Regions from separate parts of the Paenibacillus sp. TSM33 genome, predicted to be linked through region 2. Evidence: predicted binding sites of a transcription regulator. Region 2 holds the regulator's gene; each other region holds the start of a gene.

Region 1 (6,274 bases), 150 kb from region 2:
GGTCCCTTCATTTGTCTAGCTTCACCGTTAACCGTATAAACCTTGCTATCTGTTTTGAAGCGCAGGACATTCGTTCCTTGGGTGATTACGGTTTCTTTGGTGGCAGTGTCATAACTAAACTGCAATCCGACACGGCTGACAAGAGAACGGATAGCTACATAGGAAACTCCGTCTTTGACTGTCATCGGCTGAGTTGCCGTATATACCTGTCCGTTTTGTTCCATTTTAGCACTGTTCAAATACAAAATCAGTTGATTCGCATTCATGGATGTTGGAGCTCCACCAGGATTGGTGATCGTTCCGTCTCCACCGTATACATCATTGGTTACGTTCGATCCGTTAGTGGTATCTGTAGGCAGCCCAGTCAATGGATCATTGGATACACCCGTGTTATCAGGTGTTACCGTATTAGCTGGTGTGCTTGTTCCATTTTGATCTCCGATACTATTCTGAACGCCGGAATCAGCAACATTGGTCGTCTGCTGGGCGCTAACCGAATCGGTGGATTGAACGCTTGTTGATGCTGCTTCTGCTCCTACAGGGGCTACTGCAGCCACCTGAGCTACCGCCAAGGCGGTGAGCATGGTCCATTTCTTGAAATTCATTGTCTGTCTCCTTCTATCCCCAAATTATTATCATTCCCGTGAAAAGTCATACTATTAGACGCGACAGTTGTCAAAAAGTTTCTGGAAATTTTGACGATCATGAAAAAAAGGGAACTTTCTCCTGTGACTGCAAAAATTCAACAACAAAAAAACCGCCGTCCATCTGATCTGATGTGACGGCGGCTTTATAACCTGAAAGTAGTTCTGATCCATTTACATTATGATGGTCGGTAAGCAGTATTCGTTCCTGCAGTCTCCAGACGACCCTCTTCAATGAGTCGGTAAGCACGTTGAACTTCTTCATCTGTAGGAGACGGAACTCCTTCCAGCGGATATGCCTTACCGAGCATTTCCCATTTGTAAACACCCATTTGATGGTAAGGTAAAATTTCGAATTTTTCGACTCCGTTCAACGTTCCAATGAACCGTCCCAAATTTAGTAGATCTTGCTCGTCATCATGAATACCCGGTACAAATACGTGTCTAATCCACATCTTGCGCCCTTGCTCAGACAACCAGCGGGCCGTACTTAACATACGGTCGTTGGACTTGCCTGTAAGCTTAATATGCTTGTCGTTATCGATGTGCTTAATATCTAGTAGTACCAAATCCGTTACGTCCAGTAGATCATGGATACGACCTGCATCATTAAAGCCGTTACTGTCCAATGTCGTGTGCAAATTCCAGCGACGTTTCACTTCTTTGAACAGCTCTGCTACAAAATGAGCTTGTAATGTCGGTTCTCCACCGGATACGGTTAATCCGCCTCCCGAAGAACGGTAATAAGTTAAATACGGCTCAATCTCAGCCAATACTTCTTCTAACGTCATCGGATTACCTTCGTTCAAGGCCCAAGTGTCCGGGTTATGGCAATATTGACATTTCAACAAGCATCCTTGCATAAAGAGCACGAAGCGGATGCCGGGACCATCGACGGTCCCGAAGGTTTCCAATGAGTGTATGTGACCTTTCAACATGTTGCATCATCCTTCCCGCATCCGCTATGCGTGCGTCAGTGTATTATTTGATACGTAAAACTTATTACATTGTACCGTGGAATGTACGGTTAATAACATCCAATTGTTGCTCACGAGTCAGCTTGATAAAGTTAACGGCATAACCGGAAACACGAATCGTAAGTTGTGGATAGTTTTCTGGGTGTTCCATTGCATCCAACAGTTGTTCACGAGCAAACACATTGACATTCAGATGATGTGCGTGGCTTCCAAAGTAGCCATCCATCATCGAAACAAGGTTTGTTTTGCGTGTTTCTTCTTCTTTACCCAGTGCTTTAGGCACGATGGAGAAGGTATTCGAAATACCATCTAAGCTGTGTTCATAAGGCAATTTGGCTACAGAACTCAGAGATGCCAGAGCACCTTTTTTATCACGACCATGCATTGGGTTTGCACCTGGTGCGAATGGTTCGCCTGCTTTACGTCCATCAGGTGTTGTACCTGTTTTCTTACCGTATACCACGTTGGAAGTAATGGTCAGTACTGATTGAGTAGGAACCGCATTACGATAAGCTTTATGTTTGCGGATCATGCTCATGAAGCTTTCTACTAGTTCTACAGCGATAGTATCTACGCGGTCATCGTTGTTACCGTAGCAAGGATATTCGCCTTCGATTTCAAAGTCAACAGCAATTCCTTTTTCGTTGCGAATTGGTTTAACTTTTGCATATTTAATGGCGCTCAAGGAGTCGGTAGCAACTGACAGACCCGCAATACCACAAGCCATGGTACGAAGAATATCACGGTCATGCAACGCCATTTCAATGCGTTCGTAGCTATATTTATCATGCATATAGTGAATAACATTCAAAGTGTTCATGTACAGTTTTGCCAGCCATTCCATCATAGGTTTGAAACGGCTCAACACTTCTTCGTAATCCAGCACTTCACTTGTAATGGCTGGGAACTCAGGTCCTACTTGAACGCCGGATTTTTCATCCTTACCGCCGTTAATGGCATACAGCAGAGCTTTTGCCAAGTTGGCACGAGCGCCAAAGAATTGCATTTGTTTACCGATTCTCATAGCGGATACACAACAAGCAATACCATAATCATCGCCGTAGATTGGACGCATCAAATCGTCATTTTCATATTGAATGGAGCTAGTTTCAATAGAAACTTTTGCACAATATTTTTTAAAGCCCTCAGGCAGTTTTTCTGACCACAGTACAGTCAAGTTAGGTTCTGGAGCAGGTCCTAAGTTGTACAGTGTGTGCAAGAAGCGGAAGCTGTTTTTGGTAACACGAGTTTCTCCAGTGACAGACATACCACCAATGGATTCTGTTACCCAAGTTGGGTCACCACTGAACAGTTCGTTGTAGTCAGGTGTACGCAGGAACTTAACAATACGCAGTTTCATAACAAAATGATCGACCAGTTCCTGAGCTTGTTCTTCGTTCATCGCACCTTCCTCAAGATCACGTTGAGTATAAATATCAAGGAATGAAGATACACGTCCCAAGGACATTGCTGCACCATTTTGTTCTTTAATCGCTGCGAGATATCCAAAATATACCCATTGGAAAGCTTCTTTTGCATTGTTAGCTGGTTTAGAAATATCAAAACCGTGCTCAGCAGCCATTTGTTTCAATTCATTCAAAGCACGAATTTGTTCAGAAATTTCTTCACGCAGACGAATTACGTCTTCTTCCATAGAATCAACTTCAAGGCTTTTCAATTGAAGTTTTTTATCTTGGATCAAGAAGTCTGCACCATACAGAGCTACGCGACGATAGTCGCCGATTATACGACCACGACCGTATGCATCTGGCAGACCAGTAATGATACCAGCTTTACGAGCTGCTCTCATTTCATCTGTATAAGCGTCAAATACACCTTGGTTGTGTGTTTTACGGATATGAGTGAAAATGTCAACAATGCTTTGTGGCACTTCAAAACCATAGGCTTTACAAGCATCGATCATCATCCGGATTCCACCAAACGGCTGCAAAGAACGTTTGAATGGAGCATCTGTTTGTACGCCGACAACTTGTTCTTTGTCCTTGTCCAAATATCCTGGTTTATGTGAAATAATGGTGGATGGCGTATTTACGTCTACATCAAGCACGCCGCCGTTTGCCAACTCTTTTTTAGTAAGATCAGATACAATTTCCCACAATGCAGTTGTATTGGCGGTAGGACCAACCAAAAATTCTTCATTACCAACATAAGGTGAGATATTTGTTTCAATAAAATCGTTGACGTTAACTTCTTTAGTCCATTTTCCTTTTTTAAAACCTCTCCAGCCAGATTGTTGCTCTTGTAATTCTCTCTCAATCACCGACATGTAAATCCCTCCAAATTGTTTGGTCTTCCGGACTTGTGATTTTTTTCACGTTTAAACTATTTCTTGAGCCCGGCCTTTTCACCGATGCCTTACGCTCAGTGTCGGGACCTTTCTTACACTCTTATTGTAGAATAATGATAGAGTGTAGTATGTGACAAAAATCACAATATGAGTGATTTTTGTCACTTTATTTTCCCTAGCTTCACGCGTATACCTCTAGCCTTGCCGTTCACCTCCCTTCCCAAACCAAGAGGCCCTCTATATAGAGAGCCTGCATTGGTATTGTATAGGAAAATGCTTAGTTACAAGCCTCTTCATACTATTATATTATTGATCAAAGCGTCCGTAGAAGGCATTACGGTATACATCAGCCAATTCAGTAACCAGCGGCAGCTTTGGATTTGCAGTTGTACATTGATCCTCAAAAGCGCGGTCAGCCAAATAATCTACACGTGATTCAAAGTCTTTTGGATCGAAACCAAGTTGTTGGAACGATTCCTCGATACCGAGTGTTTTGTTCAACTTACGGATCGCGTCAATTAAGCTGTTAACCCCTTCTTCAGTGGTACGTGCAGGCAGTCCCAGTATGCGTGCGATTTCTGCATAGCGCTCATCTGCAACAAAGTGCGAATATTTAGGGAACGAAGCAAATTTTGTCGGTTTTTTCGCATTGTAGCGAATAACGTGCGGCAGCAAGATAGCATTCGTGCGGCCATGCGCTGTATGGTATTGTCCGCCCCATTTATGTGCAAGACTATGGTTAATACCCAAAAATGCATTAGCAAACGCCATACCTGCAAGTGTAGAAGCATTATGCATTTTTTCGCGAGCCAGTTTATCACCAGTCAGAGCCGATTGCTCTAGGTATTGGAATACCAGTTGAATGGCTTTAATTGCCAGACCATCTGTGTAATCATTGGCCATTACAGACACGTAAGCCTCGATAGCATGCGTCAGAACGTCCATACCTGTATCGGCTACAGCAGTTTTAGGCAGCGAATATACAAACACAGGGTCAATAATTGCCACATCAGGAGTCAACTCATAGTCAGCCAGCGGGTACTTCGTGTTGCCCAGGTTTTTATCCGTAATAACTGCAAACGATGTAACTTCCGAACCTGTACCCGAAGTTGTAGGGATAGCCACAAATTGTGCTTTTTGACCCAGACGTGGGTACTTGTAAATCCGTTTACGGATATCCATGAATTTTTGTTTCAAGTTATTGAAATCAGTATCCGGATATTCATAGAACATCCACATGCCTTTAGCAGCATCCATTGGCGAACCGCCGCCGAGTGCGATGATGCAATCCGGTTGGAAACGTCTCATCATTTCAGTACCGCGCTCTACCGTAACTGTCGATGGATCTGGTTCTACTTCAGAGAATACTTCAATCGCAACAGGTGTTTGACGCTGGTGCAAGTAATGAATGACACGATCCACATATCCGAGTTTCACCATCATAGGGTCAGTGATAATGGCTACACGTGAGATATCAGGCATTTTAGCAAGATACTGTGTCGAATTTTTTTCAAAATAGATTTTGGAAGGTACTTTGAACCATTGCATATTCACCGTCCGTTTCGCCACCCTTTTCACATTAATCAAGTTAACTGCAGATACGTTCGACGAAGTCGAGTTACGACCGTACGAACCGCAACCAAGTGTCAACGAAGGTAGGTTGGTGTTGTAAATATCACCGATTGCGCCATGTGTGGAAGGTGCATTTACAATGATACGTCCTGTTTGCAAACGGTCTGCGAAGCGAGCAATAACATCCTCATCTTGAGAATGGATAGCTGACGAGTGACCCATACCGCCGAACTCTACGACTTCAGCAGCACGTTGGATACCTTGCTCTGCATTTTTTACTTTGTAGCAAGCCAATACCGGACTCAATTTTTCCGCAGATAATGGGAATTTGGTTCCTACTCCTTCAATTTCAGCGACCAGAATTTTTGTTCCTGCCGGTACTGTAATGCCGCTCATTTCAGCGATTTTTACAGCAGACTGTCCGACGATGGCCGGGTTCACTGCACATTTTTCTACATTCATAGCTCCTTGAGTGAGCTTAGCTGCCTCTTCTTTATTTACAAAGTAGCAACCATTAGCAATCATCAATTTCTTCACTTGCTCGAAGATAGGCTCTTCAATAATTACGGCTTGTTCCGAAGCACAAATCATACCGTTATCAAAAGATTTAGAAAGGATAAGATCGTTCACGGCCTGTTTGATATCGGCTGTTTTTTCAATAAAGCAAGGTACGTTACCAGGACCTACGCCAAGTGCAGGTTTACCACAGCTATAAGCTGCCTTAACCATGCCTGATCCACCAGTTGCCAAAATCAACGCTACATCAGGGTGGT
Region 2 (6,274 bases):
GTGGAGGTACTTTCCCATGTTTAGAACCATGATGAAATCAAAAATTCACCGCGCGACGGTTACCGAAGCAAACCTGAACTATGTGGGGAGTATTACCATAGATGAAGATTTAATGGAGACATCGGATCTGCTGGAGAATGAAAAGGTTCAAATTGTAAACAATAACAATGGAGCTCGACTGGAAACCTATGTGATCCCCGGACCGCGTGGGAGCGGTGTGATTTGTCTCAACGGTGCAGCAGCCCGTCTGGTCCAGCCCGGTGACACAGTCATTATTATTTCCTATGCTTCCATGTCGAATGAAGAGGCCAAAACATACAAACCAACTGTGGTATTTGTGGATGAACATAATAAACCAGCTCAAACGATGAACAAGGAAGTACATGCAACGATCATGTAATGAATGGGAGTGCGGATGAAACCCGTCTTTTAAGCGAAAAATGTGAGTGTATTAATCCATCTTTCGTAAGGGCGGGATGCACATGTTCCAGCATGTATTCGCAGAAATGAACAGCATGTTAGATGATATCGTGAAGCATTACCCATCAGCCCAGGGCCCCCGCAGACAGGAGCTGCTACAGCACTGGAGTCTGCTGCGGAGAATGAGTGACGGAATTATGGATGAGTGGCTGGCCTTTGAGGAAAAAATGGTTTGCCTGCGTGCAGCCGGCTTTTCCACAGAGACCGACATGTCTGACGCCGAACTGCCTGAAAAGGAGCTACCCGCATTTAACCGGGGGCAAGGGTATTATCGATTACTTATGTACCCGGAGGCAATCCAGCAATTTGAGCAGGTGCTACAGCATTTTCCAAACAGCTGGCAGAGTCGCTTGTATATGGGGATGGCGCATTTTCAACTGGATGATCCAGCAGAGGCTATAAGCCAGTTTCAAAAGGTGCTACACCTGACTGAACAGTCAGGGCTAAAAGCGGTCATCTATAATGCGCTAGGCTGTCTGATGGCAAAGCAGGCTGACGTAAAAGAGGCGCAAAAATATTTTGCTCTTGCTCATCAGTTCGATCCAACGCTGTCCGAGCCACTGCACAATATGCAAGCCTGTTTGTCTGGTGCCGAAAAGCTTCGCTACGACAGTTCCTTGTTGACCTGGATGTAGTTGTCAGACACCGAGTAAGACGATGCATGCCCACCTCCTTAGGCGGCGTATATGCATCGTCTTTTTTGGCTGTCTTAATTTCCAAATAGACAATCTTCTGCTATGCTATTATACAGAGTTATTATTTTTGTATGTGTCATAAGAAAGGATTAAGCTCGAATGAAATTTGCGGTATTGGATTTTGAAACGACAGGCACCCAGTCCGCGGATGATATCATTCAAGTCGGACTTGCAATTATAGATCATGATAACAGCATTTCCCGTGTTTACGGCTCTTATGTAAACCCTGGAAGATCTATTCCACCTTTTATCACCGGGTTGACCGGAATTACAGACGATGACGTCAAGGATGCACCTGCACTCGAAGAAATGATGATGGAACTCGTGCCTATGCTGGACGATGTCGTACTCGTCGGTCATAACGTGGCGTTTGATTTCAATTTTTTGCAAAGCGCTTTGGACCGATGTGGATACTTACCCTTTAGCGGTAGAATTTTAGATACGATGGATTTTCTGAAAATTATGTTTCCATCGTTATCCTCTTATCAGCTAGGTTTTGTTTCCTCTGAGTTTGGTCTGGCGCATGACCGCCCTCATCAAGCAGACAGTGACGCGTTGGCTACGGCTGAGGTGTTTTTAAAGTGTCTGGGTGAGCTTCAGGCATTACCTCTGATAACGATACAGCGGCTTAGCGATTTGTTCGCAGAGGAAGACAGTGACCTGGGATGGTTTCTTGACGGCGTACGAGAAGAGAAAGAGTTAGACCCTATTCAGGATTTGGAGAAACATCAGTTTTTTCGTCAGCTTGCGCTTAAAGTGGAAGATTGGACTGAACTGGCTGCTCCACGCAGAGAAGATGATCCGAATCCACTGTCAGGCGTTTCCTTTGAGGAGTATATGGATGATGTACGGGACAATTTGCGTTCATCCTTGAGCCAATATGAGGAGCGCGAGGCGCAGATACAAATGATTGAGGGTGTAAATCAAGCCCTGAGTCAAGATAAGCATTTGTTGATCGAGGCGGGTACAGGAACAGGGAAGTCCCTGGGCTATTTGCTTCCGTCACTGTATCACAGTGTAAAATATGGGCAGAGGGTCACCGTAAGCACGCATACCATTAATCTGCAGGAGCAATTGCGAGAGCGTGATATTCCGATGCTGACAAAAGTGATTCCGTTCCCGTTCCGTGCTGCCATCTTTAAGGGACGGGGGCATTATTTGTGTCTGCGTAAGTTTGAACATAAAATAAACAGAAGAGACTTCGCGACACCAAAGGAAGACTTGATTACAGCGGCTCAAATGATTGTCTGGCTGACTCTGACAGAAACCGGTGATGATGAGGAACTAAACCTGAGCAACCGTGGAGGGGATTTTTGGGAAACGGTAGCTAGTGATTCCGAGTCCTGTCTTGGTCGTTCTTGTCCATGGTTCCGCAAATGCTACTATCATCGTGCACGTCATGAAGCAGGAACAGCGGATGTGGTTATAACGAATCACTCCAAGCTGTTCACCGACGTCAAAGCAAGTCATCAACTGCTGCCTAGCTATGAACACTTGGTGATTGATGAGGCACATCATCTAGAGGAAGTAGCTGGTAAGCACCTGGGCATGCATATGAAATATTTCACACTCGTGCATACGCTGACTCGATTGTTCAAGGACAGCAAGAATGGGCAATTGCCTTCGTTACGTCAGCAGTTGGCAAAGTCGGGGCATGAGAAGTCGACGGAATGGGCCTCGGTCATTGATCAGTTGTACCCACTTGTGTTAGAGGTTAAGGAAACTTGGGACTTACTAAGTGATAAGCTGTTTGGCATGTTGCCGGAGCGAACTGATGCTACACCAGGTGAAACGGGGCAATTTTCTTCGCGTCTCAAACCGTCAGCCAAGCCTGCAAAGTGGGATCAGGCGGCGGCATTGGAAAATCAGCTTTATGTAACATTGAGCGAAATTTTGCGCAAGGGCGACAAGCTGATGCTGGATGTCAAGGAAGAACATGACGATTATGCGGCGGATAGTCTCATTACAGATATCACGGGTCTGCTTAAGGATTTGGCGGGGATTAGGGAAAATTTGCGCTTCTTTATACGACTCGATGATGAAACAACCGTATATTGGCTTGAAGCGAGTGGACAATTCCGTAGTAAATCATTGCAATTTTATGCGGTGCCCGTCGATGTGAGCCGCCAGTTGAAAGAAATGTTTTTTGACAAAAAAAGAAGTATTATTCTGACATCTGCTACTTTATCGGTAGATAAATCGTTTCAGTACATGACCGATCAACTCGGTTTGCAGGAGGCCGCAGATCAAGGACGATTAATGACGTCACAGCTCCCATCACCCTTTAATTATAGGGATCAGGTGTTGCTGGTCATTCCGCGAGATTTTCCGAGTGTGAAGGGCAGTGTAGGAGATGCACATTTTGTAGAGATGCTCGTTAGCTCTCTAGGAGCGACTGCCCAGGCGACGCGGGGGAGAATGCTCGTTCTGTTTACTTCCTATCGGATGCTCCGGCAAGTGTATGAGCCGCTCAAAGAGGCGTTAGCGTCCAGCGATATTACCGTGTTAGGACAAGGTGTGGACAGTGGGAGTCGCAGCAAGCTAACCCGCCGTTTTCAGGAAGCCAAAGCTTCTGTATTGCTTGGAACCAGTAGCTTTTGGGAAGGCGTCGATATTCCAGGGAAGGCTTTGACTTGTCTGGCCATCGTTCGCTTGCCGTTTCAACCGCCCAATCACCCGTTACTGGAGGCCAAAAGCGAGTTGCTCCAGCAGCAGAAGAAGAATCCATTTATGAAGCTGTCTGTACCACAAGCAGTTATTCGCTTCAAGCAGGGATTTGGGCGATTGGTACGTACAGCGAGCGACCACGGAGTCGTCATCGTTTACGATACGCGTGTGATCGAATCCTATTACGGAAAGCACTTTTTGTACTCGTTACCGGGACCAAAAATGGAGCATATGCCATCGGAGCAAATGGTGCCTCGCATCGCCGAATGGCTCCAATCCGCCCCGGAGACAGAGGCACAACGGACGGACACCTAAAGTCCGTTACAATTAGGGGGAGCAAGTATGAAATCAGATAAAATTTCAGAGGCTGTGGTACGGAGATTACCCGTATATTTACGTTATCTGAATGCACTGCACAAACGGGAGGTGGCTACGGTCTCTTCTCAAGAGCTGGGGCAGAGGTTAGATTTGAACCCGGCCCAAATTCGTAAAGATCTTGCTTATTTTGGCGATTTTGGTCGGAAGGGCATCGGTTACGATGTTTCTTATCTAATTGAGAAAATACGCCATATCCTGAAAATCGACCAGCAAATTAACGTAGTATTGGTCGGAGCGGGTAATCTGGGTCAAGCCCTATCGAACTATAATGCTTATTTAAAAGACAATATGAAGATTGTGGCGGTATTTGATGCGTTCCCGGATAAGGTTGGGACCAGAATCAATACCTTGGTCGTACAGCCGATGGATGAACTGGAAGCGACTGTGAAAGAAAAAAATATCCGAATCGGGATTATTACTGTTCCTGATTTTGAGGCACAACATGTAGCTGATAGGCTCATTGAGAGTGGAATTGGAGCGATTTTAAACTTTGCACCTATCATTCTCAAGGCACCAGCTAACATTCGGATACATGCCACAGACTTTACAACTGATTTGCTTAGCCTCGCTTATTATCTGGAGGACGGAAAGGAAGAAGTACAATATGACAGTGAATAAATGGATGATTAAAAACGGTTCTTTTGCCGTCAATGGACCCGAAGCTGGGGTAATTCATGGTTTTATGATTGTGGAGGATAGCCGTATTACTTACATTGGCGAGACTTTGCCTGCGGGTGAGGAAGAGACAGAAGCAATCGACGGTAAGGGGTTATTGTTTTTGCCTGGTCTGATCAATACTCATGGCCATGCGGCGATGTCTCTGCTGCGAGGGTATGGAGATGACTTGGCACTTCAAGTGTGGCTTCAGGAAAAAATGTGGCCTATGGAAGCCAAGTTTACATCTACAGATGTGTACTGGGGAACATCCTTGTCAGTGCTGGAAATGCTGAAAGGTGGAACTACGACTTTCCTGGACATGTACGATCATATGGATGAGGTGGCTCGTGTAGCTGAAGAGTCGGGTATTCGTGCAAGTCTGATGCGTGGAGCCATTGGACTCTGTTCAGAAGAAGAACAGCGGATCAAGCTGGCTGAGGCCGTGACTTTTGCGCGTAACTGGCATGGAAAAGCAGACGGTCGTATTACAACGATGATGTCTCCGCATGCACCATACACATGCCCGCCTGCGTTTATTGAGAAATTTGTTCAAGCAGCACATGATCTCGACTTACCATTGCATACGCACATGTCCGAGACGATCGCCGAAGTTGAACAAAACGTACGCGACTATGGTTTGCGTCCAGTTGCACACTTGGATAAGCTTGGCTTTTTCTCCCGTCCTTCACTGGTTGCCCATGGCGTTCACTTGAACGACGAAGAAATAGCTTTATTGGCGGAACGGGGTGTGGCGGTTTCACATAATCCAGGCAGCAACTTAAAACTGGCAAGTGGTGTAGCAAGAGTGCCTGAATTGCTGCGTGCAGGAGTGACCGTTTCTCTCGGAACAGATGGTCCTGCCAGCAATAATAACCTGGATATGTTCGAGGAAATGCGTCTGGCGGCACTCATCCACAAGGGAGTATCTGGCGACCCAACGGCAGTTCCTGCAAATGAAGCACTGCGTCTGGCAACAGAGTATGGTGCAAAGTCGATTGGTTTAAAAGAGGTAGGAGCGCTGGCAGCAGGCAACAAGGCTGACTTTATCGCGCTAGATCTGAATCAGGCCCATTTCTTGCCGCGTACAGATCTTATTTCCCATGCCGTTTACTCTGCAAGTGCCAAAGACGTGGCTCATGTGTGGGTAGACGGCCGTCAGGTTGTGAAAAATGGCGAATGCCTGACGATGGACGAGGAACGTATCAAACATGAGGCACAAGCCGCCTTTGAAGGGCTGCTGTCGCGCTAATTCAGGTGTCACATCCCCTTAGAGAGGAAGCACAGGTTTGAAAAATAAGAAGAAATGGATAGCGGTCGCCATTTTGGCCGTAATACTGATCCTGGTCAGCATTTTCTGGTATTATTCCTATGTTACTCAAGACCAGGTGGCTGAGAAA
Region 3 (6,274 bases), on a different contig from region 2:
CAGGCGGTTCCTTCGTATGGAATAGAGCACTTTTCGCCTTTGTTTTACGTGATGGGGGCTGCGGATCATGATCGTACCGCGCGTAAGCTTTTTCAGTCGTATGTCCTTGGCTCATTGAGTCTTAATTGTTGGGCTTTTGGTCAAAATGATCTGTAAATGTAAGAAAAAGAACTTCCGAAACCACATGGCGTGTGGGGTTGGAAGTTCTTTTGGTGTGTTCTTCTTTGATTAATTAGCAGGCACGTTCTTTTTTAGCCAGGCGGATACTTGCGGAGTTCGCATATCTTCATTTTGATCCAATAGTGTCATAAATGCCTTCAGCTTTTGAATGTAGGTACTCTTCGAATCCCTGTTGCGTTGAACGACGAGCTGATACCCTATCTTGGCATTGGGACGAATCTTCCCGGTGTCATCATCGAATAGTGGTGTATTGTTCGTACCATAAAAAGTATAGAAGAAATAGAGATCATGTAATGATTTCACTGCCTGTGTACGATTGGAATGTGGATATTGGGTTATAAATGACTCTTGCGCCAGCACCCTTCCGGCTAACTGTTGATAACCGATGTGTAATGCCGCATTCTTGGTAGCCGGCTGTCCAGATTCCGTTGCCATGATGTCAATATAGCTGCGGATATCTGCGGTAATGTCATTTCCGAATACTTTATATTTTTCATAGTTGATGACTGGGTAAAACATGCCTTCTGCGGTTTCAAGTTTGTAGCCGGCATCTCTGGATTGAGTGAGTAATTTTTTCAGTTTTGCATCGTTTGTCCGACTGATTACATTAGTGAACGAATCACCGGGTTTATAGACTTGATTAATCTTAGTTTGAACAGAGGTCGGATATAAGGTCTGTGCATATGAATCCAATTGCTGTTTCTGTGCATTTTCGAAATGTAGCACTAGGATGGTAGCTTGAGAGGCAGGAATGGATTGAATATGTTTTTGCAAATAAATGAATGCCTGAGGTAGCTTACCTGGTTGGCGAAGTAGCTGCTCGAAGGTTTTGGAAATATGTTGTACAACTTCTGCTTGAGATATTGTAGTAGATGTCGCTGCTTTGGCTGATGTCGTAGATCCCAATCCGATCGTCTGTACTGTGAAAGTTACTGCTGCGAGCATGAGATAGGCTTTGGTGATTTTTTTCATGGTATAACCCTCCATTAGGTTCTTTGATGTAACTGTAGTGTACAAGGTAAATGTATCGTGAACATTCCATGTTGTATCCAACTTGTAAACGTTCGGGGGAAAGATGAACCCGAAAAAGGAGTCTCCAAGTCAGGATGGACTTGAGGACTCCTTTGTTCATTTAAATAGAGGAGGGTACAGCGTAGCTACACAAAACACCAAAGAGACACCAAAGAGAAGCAGCACAGCTGCACAAAAAAACAACCATTAGCCGGAGGATAACGGTTGTTTTTTGGATAGTTAAGCTATTTTTCGATTGGGGTCCGTTTGATAAGTATTTTTATTTTTACCAAACAGTCCGCGCAGGAAGGGCAGTACCCAACGGTCAAAGCCGATTCTTCCGGCATTTGCACCAGCAACGATAAGGAAGATTTCAACCAGCAGGTAGATTGCATTGGTGCTTACTGTACCCGAGAACAGGAACGAGAAGTTCATGACCATAGCCATCAAAGTAGCCAGTGTAGTCAATGTACCGAGAAGCAGGCCAACCCCGACCAAGAACTCACCCAATGGGATCAGGACGTTGAACAAACCAACATTCGGCAGGGCAAAGGCTTCAAGGAACGATCCCCACCAGCCTTGTACAGCGGGATGGTCTCCACCTGTTTTAGCAATGGCCCCCGAGATAAATCCACCTGCATCGAATCCGCCAGTCAGCTTCTCAAGTCCGTGGGTCATCCATTCATAACCTAGATAAACCCTTACTACGGTCAGCAGCCACATTGCCACTTTGTTCTCACGTAACCAGTTGTTAAACATTCAAACCACTCCTCTTTTTTAATCTATAATGATGGGTTGTATTTCATTTGGATTGGGATGATCATCTTTGCTACACCTTTATTGTATTAGGTTCAGTTACACTTATTTGTGATAAAAATCACAAAGTCTGAATGTTTTTTAAATTTTAATGTCTTCAGATAAGTATTCTATAGAGAGGTACTGCTTCAATCAAGACAAAAACAGGAAAAAAAGCTTATAATGAGAAAAATAACGATATGGAGGGATGAACTTGTCCGGGCCCATGTCCCAACGAAATCATTGGTTACGTGTGATGGCCTCAGCTCTGTTATGCATGACAATGATGTCTTGTTCTGCGATGTCCAATACGGGGGAATCTGAATCTGTTCCCCAACCGACCCAGCACGAAACAGAGAAGGAGGCGCTTGAACCGCCTAGGGAGCCAACTGTTCCGGCATTTACAGCTCCGCTTACCGGGCTTCCGGTGGAGCAGCCTGTTATAGAGCGGCCGCTGGCTATTATGATTAACAACGCTCCGGCCGCGCGTCCACAGGCGGGGCTTAGCCAGGCAGACATGGTGTATGAGGTTCTTGCAGAAGGTGGAATTACCCGTTTGGTAGCTTTTTTCCAAAGTCATGGTGGAGATGTGAAGATTGGTCCGGTCCGCAGCATTCGGCCGTATTTGATCGAACTGGGCGAAACCTATGGTGCGTTGCCGATACATGCAGGAGGAAGTACAGATGCCTATGCCATTTTACAGCAGCAGCGGAAGGAACATCTGGATGAAATTTCAAATGGAGGGGCTTACTTCTGGCGAAGTAAGGATCGTCGTCCACCACATAATTTATACACGGATGTGAGTAGGCTACGCAAAGGAAGCGAAAGCAAAGGGTATACCAAGCAGACGGAGGTTCCAGTATATTCATATCTTAAAACTGGTGAAACTCCAGTTATGGTGGACGAGAGTGCTACATCTTTACACATCCGGTTTTTGCTAAAAAGCTATCGCGTATCTTATACCTATGATCCATCGGATCAACGATATAAGCGTTTTGTGAACGAAAAGTCACATCTGGATCAAAATAATAATCAACAGCTCTCAGCGGCTAATGTTATTGTGATGAGCACGAGGCATCGAACGCTGGATGATGTAGGCAGACTAAGTGTTGAGCTGGACGGTAGCGGAGAGGCCATGGTGTTTCAACAAGGACAGTTAATACGTGCTGAATGGCAGCATACATCTGGCGATGCGATTCGGTTTATGAAAAATGGGGTTGAAATCCCGTTAACACCAGGTACATCCTATATACATGTAGTACCTGCAGATACTTCACTAACGGAACATGTAACGTTTGAAGCGAATTAGAAAACGTAATACACCTTTTTAGGAAAAAATTGTCGGATAATGACTGTCCATGTCGGGCATTGTATACGTATATCTTGAAATTTGCTTTTACAAACATTACAAAAACATTGATGAGTGTGATAAGATAGCAAAGGTTGTCTATTGCAGTCGAAACAGGTTGCGGATATTTTCGTAAAGGGGTAATCGTTATGAGATTGAAGAAAAAGGATATATTCTTCGAGACGTTGGAAAATATGGCAGATACGATCGTGCAAGCAGCCGATTATTTTGCCCAACATACTTCAAATTTTCAAGATGTTACTTTGTTTACCAATGAGATGAAGAAGTATGAAAATAAGTGTGATGATTACACACACACGATTATTACTGAGTTGAACAAGACCTTCATTACGCCGCTGGAACGCGACGACATCATGGAACTGACAACGACCATGGATGATGTGCTGGACGGTCTTGAAGCGACAGCCTCTCGTTTTTATATGTACAACATTACAGAGCCGGACGAGTATATTGTGCAGTTTGCTGATATTTTGCGTCAATCAGCTTACGAAATTCAGAAGGCTGTACATTTGCTTTCACAGAAAAAATTGTTGGCTATTCGTGAATACACCATTCGCCTGAATGATTTGGAAAATCAGGGGGATGAATTATTGCGTATTTGCATCAAAAACCTGTTTGCAACTGTAACTGATCCAATTGAGCTGATTAAACGCAAAGAATTGTACGAACGCCTTGAAACGACAACGGATTCATGCGAGGATGTTGCAAATATGCTGGAATCCATCATTATGCGTAACTCGTAAGGGAGTCCTTTTACATGGATACAAGTTTACTGGTATTAGGTATTGTTATTTTTCTTGCTCTGGCATTTGATTTTATTAATGGGTTTCATGATACGGCGAACGCAATTGCTACTTCGGTCTCGACCCGTGCATTGACGCCACGACGTGCGATTATTATGGCTGCAGTTATGAACTTTCTCGGGGCAATCATGTTCACGGGGGTTGCTAAGACCATTGGTGGAAGTGTTGCTGACCCTACCAAGCTTACGAATGGTATTGATATCGTTATTGCAACGCTGATCGCTGCGATTATCTGGAATCTCTTGACTTGGTGGTTCGGTATTCCTTCATCCTCTTCCCATGCATTGATCGGTGCGTTGGCCGGAGCGGTGTATGTAGGTGCGGGACAGGATAAATTAAATTGGAGCGGCTTCATCGGGATTGTTGAGGGCCTTATTTTCTCCCCGTTGATTGCTTTTGTTGTCGGTTACATTGTGATGATGATTTTGAAATACATCTTTGCTTATCGCAGTCCGCATACGGTAAACAAAGGATTCCGCACCATGCAGGTGATTACGGCAGCCATTCAGTCGTTTACGCATGGTACGAATGATGCTCAGAAGGCGATGGGAATTATCACATTCGCACTCGTCTCGGCAGGGTATCAAGACCATTTGGAAGTACCCATGTGGGTGAAAATTTCAGCTGCAACAGCCATGGCGCTTGGTACATCTATTGGGGGCTGGAAGATCATCAAAACGATGGGGACTAAAATTTTTAAAATTGACCCAATCAATGGATTCGCAGCCGACGTTTCGGGGGCTTCCGTTATATTCACAGCTACTTTGCTACATTTGCCAGTAAGTACCACTCATGCCATTACTTCTGCAATTCTTGGTGTGGGGTCTGCGAAGCGTTTTAGTGCAGTTCGTTGGTCATTGGCTGGTCGTATTGTAATAACTTGGGTAATAACGATTCCAATTTCTGCGCTGTTGTCAGGTTTGATTTTTAAAATTCTTTTCTAGTTTTCATCATGAATCCCTGAAAAAGAACATACAATATAGGATACACAATAAGCTTCCGTCCGCTTTTTGCGGCAGGGGCTTATTGGCATTCTAGGGGCAAAAATACATCTCCAAAGTTCACACATCCAGATAGTTCCATGAGATGTTTTTAAAAAAATACCTGACATCAAAGTAGTCAATTTTTAATAACTCCTGTAGAATAAACAGAAAACTTGAACCGTTCAACTGACTGGAGGATCTTATGCAAAAACCAAGAAAACTAATAGCACTCATGATTTGTTTGTTTTCTGTGGTTGCCCTGGCCGGTAATTTCGGTGTAGTGGCTCACGCAGAAAATAAAACAAAATATGATATCGGCACGGATACAACGTTCGCGCCTTTTGAGTTTGAAGATGTTAATGGTAAATTTGTCGGAATCGACATGGATTTACTGGCAGCTATTGCTAAGGATCAGAATTTTGAGTATACCGTTAAGCCACTTGGCTTTAACGCGGCAGTGCAGGCCCTTGAAACGAATCAAGTGGATGGTGTCATTGCCGGGATGAGTATTACAGATGAACGTAAGCAAAAATTTGATTTTTCTGAGCCCTATTTCGACTCAGGTGTTGTCATGGCGGTCCGCAAGGATAATGATACGATTAAACGCTATGAGGACCTGAAAGGACAGCGTGTCGCTGTCAAAACAGGAACAGAAGGCTACACGTTCGCGGAATCCATTAAGGCGAAATATGGCTTTACTACAGTTCCATTCGACGATTCTTCTCAAATGTATGATGAAGTTAAAACAGGTAATTCGGTTGCCTGCTTTGATGACTTTCCGGTACTGGCATACGGTGTGACTCAGAATAATGGTCTTAAGCTGGTGACCGATAAGGAAAAAGGCGGTTCTTACGGTTTTGCTGTCAACCAAGGCAAAAATGCGGAGCTGCTGGAGAAATTCAATGCTGGGCTCGTGAATCTTCGCAACAGTGGGGAATATGACAAGATTATGTCCAAATATTTGGGCGAATCAGGCAAAGGTGTGGCCCCTGTAGAACGCAGCCGCTGGGAGCTCATTTCCGCTTCGCTGCCTGCGTTGGTTAAAGGGATGGGAAATACGCTGTTGTACACCCTGGTATCCTTGCTCGTAGCCTTTTTGCTGGGACTAGTGTTTGGCTTTATGAAAGTTAGCC

Evidence for each region. The regulator Rex, encoded in region 2, represses fermentation and respiration genes when NADH is low (regulators of the CRP and FNR family bind a similar motif). The targets are predictions, from matches to a motif close to TTGTGAAATATTTCACAA.
Region 1: a site for Rex is predicted at 3,942-3,959, ahead of pflB (formate C-acetyltransferase). Genes of this name have one in related genera too.
Region 3: a site for Rex is predicted at 2,057-2,074, ahead of ACN6NF_RS04320 (DoxX family membrane protein). Genes of this name have one in related genera too.

What each region holds. Positions count from the first base shown of each region.
Region 1 is NZ_JBLZXB010000017.1:637,047-643,320, forward strand. Features, by position in the region: gene ACN6NF_RS14905 (copper amine oxidase N-terminal domain-containing protein) at 1-605, opposite strand, end outside; gene pflA (pyruvate formate-lyase-activating protein) at 824-1,582, opposite strand; gene pflB (formate C-acetyltransferase) at 1,647-3,908, opposite strand; gene adhE (bifunctional acetaldehyde-CoA/alcohol dehydrogenase) at 4,236-6,274, opposite strand, start outside.
Region 2 is NZ_JBLZXB010000017.1:484,498-490,771, reverse strand. Features, by position in the region: gene panC (pantoate--beta-alanine ligase) at 1-24, shown strand, start outside; gene panD (aspartate 1-decarboxylase) at 17-400, shown strand; gene ACN6NF_RS14110 (tetratricopeptide repeat protein) at 483-1,115, shown strand; gene dinG (ATP-dependent DNA helicase DinG) at 1,275-4,157, shown strand; gene ACN6NF_RS14100 (redox-sensing transcriptional repressor Rex) at 4,185-4,838, shown strand; gene ACN6NF_RS14095 (amidohydrolase) at 4,825-6,126, shown strand; gene ACN6NF_RS14090 (cell wall elongation regulator TseB-like domain-containing protein) at 6,164-6,274, shown strand, end outside.
Region 3 is NZ_JBLZXB010000010.1:47,135-53,408, forward strand. Features, by position in the region: gene ACN6NF_RS04310 (dioxygenase family protein) at 1-156, shown strand, start outside; gene ACN6NF_RS04315 (hypothetical protein) at 229-1,152, opposite strand; gene ACN6NF_RS04320 (DoxX family membrane protein) at 1,432-1,950, opposite strand; gene ACN6NF_RS04325 (DUF3048 domain-containing protein) at 2,201-3,295, shown strand; gene ACN6NF_RS04330 (DUF47 domain-containing protein) at 3,484-4,098, shown strand; gene ACN6NF_RS04335 (inorganic phosphate transporter) at 4,113-5,102, shown strand; gene ACN6NF_RS04340 (amino acid ABC transporter substrate-binding protein/permease) at 5,344-6,274, shown strand, end outside.